DNA from 2 places in the Achromobacter sp. 2789STDY5608615 genome. Region 1 is predicted to be linked to the other one. Evidence: riboswitches for the same ligand, from Rfam matches in the RefSeq annotation. Region 1 holds a riboswitch; the other holds the start of a gene.
The links. A riboswitch is a leader RNA that binds a small molecule or an ion and turns the genes downstream of it on or off. The one in region 1 is predicted to bind manganese.

Region 1 (4,169 bases):
AACCCTCACTTACTCACGGCCACGGCAAATGCTACTGTTCCGCCTGTGCAAGGAGTACAAGCAATGGATCAGAAAACGAAACCCTGGGCCTTTCCCAAACCCCATCCGGAAAACACCCCGCGGGGCGAACGAAACAAACAGGAGTTCGACACGCCGCCGGTGAGCGAAACGCCCGCGGCCAAGCCGCGCGGCAAGAAAAGCGCCACCACGGCCGCCGCCGCCAAATCATGACGCGTCATTGACGGCCGTCCACCCATGCGCCCGCCCGCCACCGCGCCGATCCCCGCCGCCTTCGCGCGGCCGGTGCGCGGCCCGCGAGGCCTGAATCCGCCGCGCGCCCCGGGACGCCGGCCGCATCAATCATGAACGCGTTCATGAATCCGGCGCTGCGGGGCGCCGGCCGGATCACCGGCGTGTTCTTCCACCCGGCCGGCGACATCGTCGCCGTGGCCTCCGCCTTTCCCCTCCTGATCAATCCGCCTGCGCGCGCCGCCTATGGCGGCGCCGCGCTGCGCTACCGCGTCGGCCTCTACCGCCGCGGCGATCCCGTGCCGTTCGCGGCCTGCGACGCGGCGCGCCTGCCAATCAACGACGTCGCCTTCCATCCGGACCAGCCCGTCATCGCCATCGGCGCGGGCAGCTACGACGGCGGCTATCTGTTCGAGGGCGAACTGATCGCCTGGAATTGGCAAAGCGGCGCCAGCCGCCGCCCCTTCCTCAACGTGCCCGAAGTGGTGCGTTGCCGCTACCTCGACGACGGCCGCATCCAAGCCTGGGTGCGCCCCTGGGATGAATCGTGGGACGAGCAGGACGGCGACGTCCCGCCCGCTTTCGAAACGCTGCTGCCGGTATGGGCCGAGGCCGACGCCGCGCCCGTCACGCCGGACCTGGACCCCGCCGCCGCCGTCCTCGACCCGGCCATGCCACGCGATGACGGCGACCCGGCCTCGCGCCTGGCGCAATGGCTGGACCTGCCCGACCTGGGCCTGCGCGGCGCCATCTGGGACCTGGCGTGGCTCGACGCCGACACGCTCGCCGCGGTCCACGACGGCTGCCTGCTCGAGCGCTACCGCGCCGACGGCGCGTTGCTCGCGCGTCACGACGGCGGCGGCCGCGGCGCCGAGATCCTGCGCACCACGCCGCTCGTCGTGCACGCGATCGCCCCGCCCGATCCCGCCGACCGCTTCCGCCGCGACTCGCGCTTGTACGCGCTGCGCGACGGCGAGCTGACGACGCTGCGCGACGAGGATGGCCAATACACCTTCTGCGCCAGCGCCGACGGCCGCCTGCTCGGCCGCCGCGACCGCATCGATGCGCGCCGCCGCGGCGCCGGCGACGTCCTGCTCGATGCCACCCTGACCGACGCGCGGCGCCTCGATCTCGGCCACTACGACTGCTTCAACCACTACATCGGCATCAACGGCGCGCCCGATCTGTTCACGGTGCAGGGCACGCCGCCCGATTCGCACGAAGGCAAGCACCTGTGCCGGGTCCACGCCGATGGTCGCCTCGAACGCCTGTGGCCATTGCTCAAGCCGGACGGCACGCCCGCCAGCCACGCCATGGAATGCCGCGGCGCCTACGTCGATGACGCGCTCGGCGCCGGCCTGGTGATCGCCGGCAAGCACTACTCGCCCACGGTCGGCAACGCCTATCGCGGCTTCATCTACCGCAAGTCGCTGGCGCGCGGCCAGGAACGCTGGCGCCATGCCACCCCGGCCTCGGCCAGCGCCATCGTCGTGGCCGACGGCCTGGTGCTGGCGGCCTTCCTCGACGGCACCCTGATGCTGATCGACGCGGACAGCGGCGACCTGCTGCTGGCGTCCCGGGTCCGCATCGGCGGCATCGCCACCGTGCTCTACGCCCTCGCCGCGCGCGGCGGCAGACTGGCCGTCGGCGCCATCGACGGCCGCATCGCGCGGGTCGAGCTGGCCGCGCTGGCCGCCCTGCGCCCGACCCGCGGCGGCATCGATCTGGCATGATGGGGCCATCGCGGGCATCGCCGCCCGCCCCCCCTTGAACCGATCCCCCACGCCCATGCACTACACCCAGGACCCCGCCACCCCGCCCGCCCCCACCGTCAGCTTCGACGACTTCATGAAGGTCGACATCCGCGTCGGCACCATCATCGCCGCCGATCCATTTCCCGAGGCGCGCAAGCCGGCCTACAAGCTGACCATTGATTTCGGCGCCGGCGTCGGCGTCAAGAAAAGCTCGGCGCAGATCACCGGCCGCTACACGCTCGAACAACTGCCGGGCAAGCGCGTGCTCGGCATCGTCAACTTCCCGCCGCGCCAGGTCGGCCCGGTGCGCTCCGAAGTGCTGGTGCTGGGGCTGGCCGACGCCGCCGACCAGACCGTGCTGGTCACGCCCGAGCTGGACGTGCCCAACGGCGCCCGGCTGACCTGAACCTGAAAATTTCGCCCCGGCGCCCCGCGCCCTTTGCTACACTGCAAGCCTCCCTGGGGAGTAGCCTCTTCCGGCCCCGTCCGGAAGCGCCCGCGTCAACACTCTTGGCCCTTCTGGCCATGGCGCCGGCAACCGACACGGTTTGGCGAGACCACGGACTTTTCCATAGCTTCTGACCGGGCGATATGGAAAGTCTGTGTGTTTCGCCCGGTCGGAGCCTCTCCCGCATGAACGCCCTTTCCACCCTCATCCTGGCCTTCGCCATGTCCACCGACGCCTTCGCCGCGGCGGTCGGCAAAGGCGCCGCCCTGCACAAGCCACGGCTGTCCGAAGCGCTGCGCACCGGCGTGATCTTCGGCGTGATCGAAGCCATCACGCCCGTGATCGGCTGGGCGCTCGGCTCCATGGCCGCCCGCTTCGTGCAGGACTGGGACCATTGGATCGCCTTCGGCATGCTCTGTATCCTGGGCGCGATGATGATCCGCAACGGCCTGGGCGCCGACCACGAAGAAGCCGCGCCGGTCGGCCGTCATTCGTTCTGGCTGCTGGCCGCCACCGGCTTCGCCACCAGCATCGACGCCATGGCCGTCGGCGTCAGCCTGGCCTTCATCGACAACAACATCGCCGTCACCGCGCTGGCCATCGGCCTGGCGACCATGCTGATGGTGACCCTGGGCGTCATGATCGGCCGGCTGGTCGGCAACGTCGCCGGCAAGCGCGCCGAGGTGCTGGGCGGCCTGGCGCTGATCGGCATCGGCGCCACCATCCTGTACGAGCACTTGAAGGCGTAAGACGCGCGCCCGCCACACGCGTGGCGGACGCGCCGATCCCTCGGAAAATAGCGGACGGAATGACCCCGATCGCGCCGTGGGATCGGGCTATCCTGACACGCTTGTTGCAGCGCATATGCATGATCCGCCCCTGCCCGGGCGCATCGGCGCGCCGCAGCTCCCGCCCGCGCGCCGGGCCGGGAACGACGCGAACAGGATGCTCTCCCCATGGCCTTGAAACACTACCGCGACCTCGACGTCCACGAAGCCGCGAAGGCCCGCATCCGGCTGGTGTTCCAGCACTTCGAGCGGGTCTGCGTGGCGTTCTCCGGCGGCAAGGACAGCTCCGTCACCCTGCACCTGGCGCTCGAGGTCGCGCGCGAAATGCGGCGCGGCCCGGTGCACGCGGTCTTCATCGACCTCGAAGGCCAATACCAGGCCACCATCGACCACGTCACCGCCATGTTCGATCGCGCCGACGTCCACCCCTGGTGGATCTGCCTGCCGATCAACCTGCGCAACGCCTCGAGCCTGCGCGAACCCTACTGGTGCGCCTGGGAGCCCGGCCGCGAGGCCGACTGGATCCGGCCGCTGCCGCGGCATCCGTCCGTCATCAGCGATCCCGGCTATTTCCCGTTCTACCGCCATCGCATGGAATTCGAGGAATTCGTGCCCGAATTCAACCAATGGCTGGCGCGCGACGCGACCACCGCGTTCCTGGTCGGAATCCGTTCCGACGAATCGCTCAACCGCTATCTCGCCGTCAAGCGCCGCACCAAGAAATGCGCCTGGACGCCGCCCGGCGCGCACAAGCCGCTGGCCTGGAGCACCCGCGACAAGCAGCGCGACAACGCCGTCACCTTCTTCCCGATCTACGACTGGAAGTTCGAAGACCTGTGGCGCTACACCGGCGAAAACGGCCACGCCTACAACCGCCTCTACGACCAGATGCTGCGCGCCGGCGTGCCGTATTCGCAGATGCGCATCTGC
Region 2 (4,169 bases), on a different contig from region 1:
GCGGAAGAACCGGGGCCGGCGGAACCGGCGCGCGTCGAGCGGGCCTGGCCGGGGGTTCAGGGCTGCGGATTCCGTACGGACCGGGTGACTATCCGGCCAGTCGGCTCGCAAGGGAGAGGACGGGTCAGACAGGCAGGCCGGCGCCGCGCACAAGGCGCAATCGAGGCTCGGGGTCTAAGGCACTGGGCATGGTCTCTCCTGGGGTGGCGGGCGGCGGCGTCAGGCCGCCAGCGGTTGCGCGCCGAAATGCACGTGGCGCACAGCGGGGTTGGCGCTCAGCCGGCGGGCTTGCGACATCAGTTCGCCGCGCAGCTCGGGCGGGCAGTTCACGGTGATGCAGGCCGACGCCATGTTGGGGTCGCGGCCCTGGTCGATCTGCACTTGCGACACGTCGAGTCCGGCCGCGCTGAAGTCCAGGCAGATCTGCTTGCGCAGGGCGCCCAGTTCGTCGCGCGGGCAGATGACCGTCAGGCGCGAGGTGCCGCGGCGGCGGCCCATGGCGGTGGGGCGGTCTACGCCGGCGCGGCGCAGGAACAAGTCGAAGAAACGCATAGCGGCCTCCATTGCGTAATGGGGAGCGGCTTTCGCGCATACGCGCGCACGCAGGCACACGGCGCATGGCGGGCGGGCACGAAAAAGGCGTGCACGAACGCGGGCGCTGCGACTAGCGGCGGTTCTGGCGGTTTACGTTGGGGAGAATCCCGGCAAGCCGTGGGCCTGCACTGCCGCCCGGAAAGAAGCCCGGGGCTTGGGATACAACCGCAACCTGTTCAACAGGCTGCGGCAGACGGAGTTCTGCGTGGTCCTGTCAAACAGCGACGTCGATGCAAGATCGACTACTTTCGCCGGAATCGGTATTCACGAAGACTGCTCCTGGGATGGATAACGGGCGGAATTTTACGCGGGTTTCCACTGATGGACAAGGTTTATGGGCAGAAAAGGCCGCTTTTGTGCAAAAAAGGCGCGGGGCCGTTCCACCCCGCGCCTTCCAACCCAAGCCGCGTCCGTCAGGCGTAGAAATGCCAGCCCAGGTAGGCCGCGAACAAGGCATAGAAACCGCCCACCGCGGACAGCGCCGGCACGCTCATGCCGGCGCGGCGGAAGCGCAGCCACAGCAGGCCGATCGACAGCATGGTGAACAGGCCGGCGGCCAGCAGCGGACCGTCGAGCAGCCAGGGCGTCAGGAAGATGCCGAGCGCGCTGGGGATGGTGGCCTGGATCATCATGGCGCCGGAGATGTTGGCCAGCGCCAGGCGTTCCTTGCCCTGGCGCACCCAGATCAGGGCGTTCATGATCTCGGGCAGTTCGGTGGCGACGGGCGCCAGCAGCAGCGCGGCCACGTGCGGCGAAGCGCCCATGGCGATGCCCAGCACCTCGATCTGGTTGACGAAGACGTGCGAGGCGCCGGCGATCACGACCAGGGCCAGCAGCGTCTGGGTCGCGGCCCAGAACATCGACGGATTGTCGTCGCGCGGCCGCAGCTTGAGCGGCTCGAGGTCTTCGCAGTCGATGCATTCCTCATCGTTGCTCAGCTCGCGCTTGATGTACAGGCCATAGGTGGCCAGGAACAGGATGCCCAGCCAGGGCTTCCAGGCGAAGGCCAGCAGGCCCAGCCCGACCTTGAAGACGAAGATGCCCATGAACCAGGCCTGGTCGCGGGCCAGCCGGCGCTGGTCCGCGTTGATACAGTTGGCCTGCGCGGGTTGGCCGCGGCGTGCGCGCCACAGGGCCAGGCCGACCACGGCATAGGCCAGCGTCGCCAGCACCAGCGGGCCGCCCATGGCGGCGCCGACGCCGATGTCCTTCTGCTCGGGGGTTTCGCCGAACACCACGGCCATGAAGGTCACGGCGCTCTCCGGCAAGGCGGTGCCGAACGCGGCCAGCACGGTGCCGGTCGCGGTGGCGCCAAGCTGGAAGCGATGTCCGACCCATTCGACGCCATTGACGAAGAATTCGCAGGCGAGATAGATCACTGCCGCGGACAGGAAAAACAGGAACAGGGTGAGCAACATATAGACGAGCCGGACGAGCAGAAACCAATTGGCGCGACGCTGCGGCTCGCCCGGCTAGGGTGAACGCAACGCGGCCAAAGGTCTCGCCTGGCTGATCCATGCGCGGGCGGGCCGCGACATGGAGACCGTTAGCGCCATGGAGTTCTGGCGACCGCTACGCGGTACCGAACCACCAAGTCTGTTGACGCTAACTCCTTTGGGGACAAAGGATGGCTACTCCCCAATGACAGTGCGGCGATTGTAGCAGCGCGTCCATGACAGTCCAATGAATCCGCGCCCGCGGCGGGGAAATGGGCGCGGACTGTCGCATCTGCGGCACGGCGAGTAAAGTAAACGGCATCTCAGCTTCCCGCCGGGCCGCGCGCCCCCCTGCCCCTCATGAGCCTGCCTCCCGTCGATATCGCCCCCTTCGCCGCCCGGCGCCAGCGCCTGATGGAGCGGATGCGCGCCGACGGGGGCGGCATCGCCATCCTGGCCACCGCGCCCGAGGCCATCCGCAACCGCGACGCCGAATATCCCTACCGGCACGACAGCGACTTCTTCTACCTGACCGGCTTCACCGAGCCCGGCGCCTGGCTGGTGCTGATCGCAGGCGCCACCGACCGCGCGCTGCTGTTCTGCCGCCCGCGCCATATCGAGCACGAGATCTGGGAGGGCCGCCGCTTCGGCCCGGAAGCCGCGGCCGAGCATTTCGGCTTCGACGACGCGCATGCGCTGGACGCGCTCGATGAACTGGCGCCCCAGCTGCTGCTGGACCAGCCGACCCTGTACGCGCCGCTGGCCGGCGACAAGCGCACCGACGGCCGCCTGCACCGCTGGCTGGCGGCGGCGCGCGAGGCCAGCCGCGGCGGCCATCAGCCGCCCATGCGGCAACAGGACATCCGGCCGATCCTGGCCGAGATGCGCTTGATCAAGGACGCCAGCGAGATCGCCGCGATGCGGCGCGCGGCCAAGATCTCCGCCGGCGCCCATGCGCGCGCCATGCGGGCGGCGCGCGCCGGCATGCGCGAATACGAACTGGAAGCGGAACTGCTGTATGAATTCCGTCGCCATGGCGCGCAGGCGGTGGCCTACAACAGCATCGTCGCGGCCGGCGCCAATGCCTGCGTGCTGCACTACCCGGCCGGCGAGGCGGTGCTGCGCGACGGCGACCTGGTGCTGATCGACGCGGGCTGCGAAGTCGACAGCTACGCCAGCGACATCACCCGCACTTTCCCGGTCAACGGCCGCTACAGCGGTCCGCAGCGCGCGCTGTACGACCTGACGGTGGCGGCGCAGGAGGCCGCGGCCCAGGCGACCGCGCCCGGACGCGGCTGGAACGACGGCCACGAGGCCGCGGTGCGGGTGCTGGCGCAGGGCATGCTGGACCTGAAACTGCTGAAGGGGTCGCTGGATGGCGTGATCGAGTCGGGCGACTACAGCCGCTTCTACATGCACCGCACCGGCCACTGGCTGGGCCTGGACGTGCACGACGTGGGCGACTATCGCCAGCCGGGCGGCACGCCCGGCGCGGAACGTCCGTGGCGCAAGCTGGAGAGCGGCATGATGCTGACGATCGAGCCGGGCATCTATGTGCGTCCGGCCGACGACGTGCCCGAGGCCTACTGGAACATCGGCATCCGCACCGAGGACGACGCGCTGGTGACGGACGAGGGCTGCGAGCTGATCACCCGCGGCGTGCCGGTGCAGGCCGGCGAGATCGAGGCGCTGATGCGCGAATGAGCGGGCGGCGCGCGCGGGCCGGCATGGCGCCGGCCGCGCCCGTGATGGCGGCCCCGGCCTACAGCGTCAGGCCGTCCAGCCAGCCCATCGCCACCCACACGTAGACCACCACCATCGCGATCGCGAACATCGACACGGTGGCGCCCACCAGGCAGGCCATGATGGCCACCAGCACCGGCCCCCATCCTGTCTTCGGGGACGGCGGCAGCCCGGGGTTGTAGAGGCGGTCGAACTTCTCGTCCGGCATCAGTGAGAACACCGCGCTCTCGATGAAGCCGTCGATCATCGGGATGAACAGCAGGAAGAAGGCCGGGTTGTCGTACCAGACCGGGTAGTAGCGGAACGCGCAGAACAGGCTGAGCAGCGCCAGCGCCGTCACCAGCCAGGCATGGCGCCGGCCCAGGTACCACCAGTGCGCGCCGAGCCAGCCGAACA

Region 2: it holds a riboswitch for manganese, as region 1 does, so the genes downstream of both, AOZ49_RS19865 (sodium:calcium antiporter) here and mntP (manganese efflux pump MntP) in region 1, are expected to answer to the same signal.

What each region holds. Positions count from the first base shown of each region.
Region 1 covers NZ_CYTY01000002.1:275,640-279,808, forward strand. The annotation lists gene AOZ49_RS32305 (hypothetical protein) at 1-231, shown strand, start outside; gene AOZ49_RS02925 (PQQ-binding-like beta-propeller repeat protein) at 363-1,982, shown strand; gene AOZ49_RS02930 (tRNA-binding protein) at 2,038-2,409, shown strand; yybP-ykoY riboswitch at 2,453-2,623, shown strand; gene mntP (manganese efflux pump MntP) at 2,637-3,200, shown strand; gene AOZ49_RS02940 (DUF3440 domain-containing protein) at 3,408-4,169, shown strand, end outside.
Region 2 covers NZ_CYTY01000023.1:57,703-61,871, reverse strand. The annotation lists gene AOZ49_RS19870 (hypothetical protein) at 220-552, opposite strand; gene AOZ49_RS19865 (sodium:calcium antiporter) at 1,008-2,012, opposite strand; yybP-ykoY riboswitch at 2,092-2,246, opposite strand; gene AOZ49_RS19860 (aminopeptidase P N-terminal domain-containing protein) at 2,391-3,734, shown strand; gene AOZ49_RS19855 (TM2 domain-containing protein) at 3,793-4,169, opposite strand, start outside.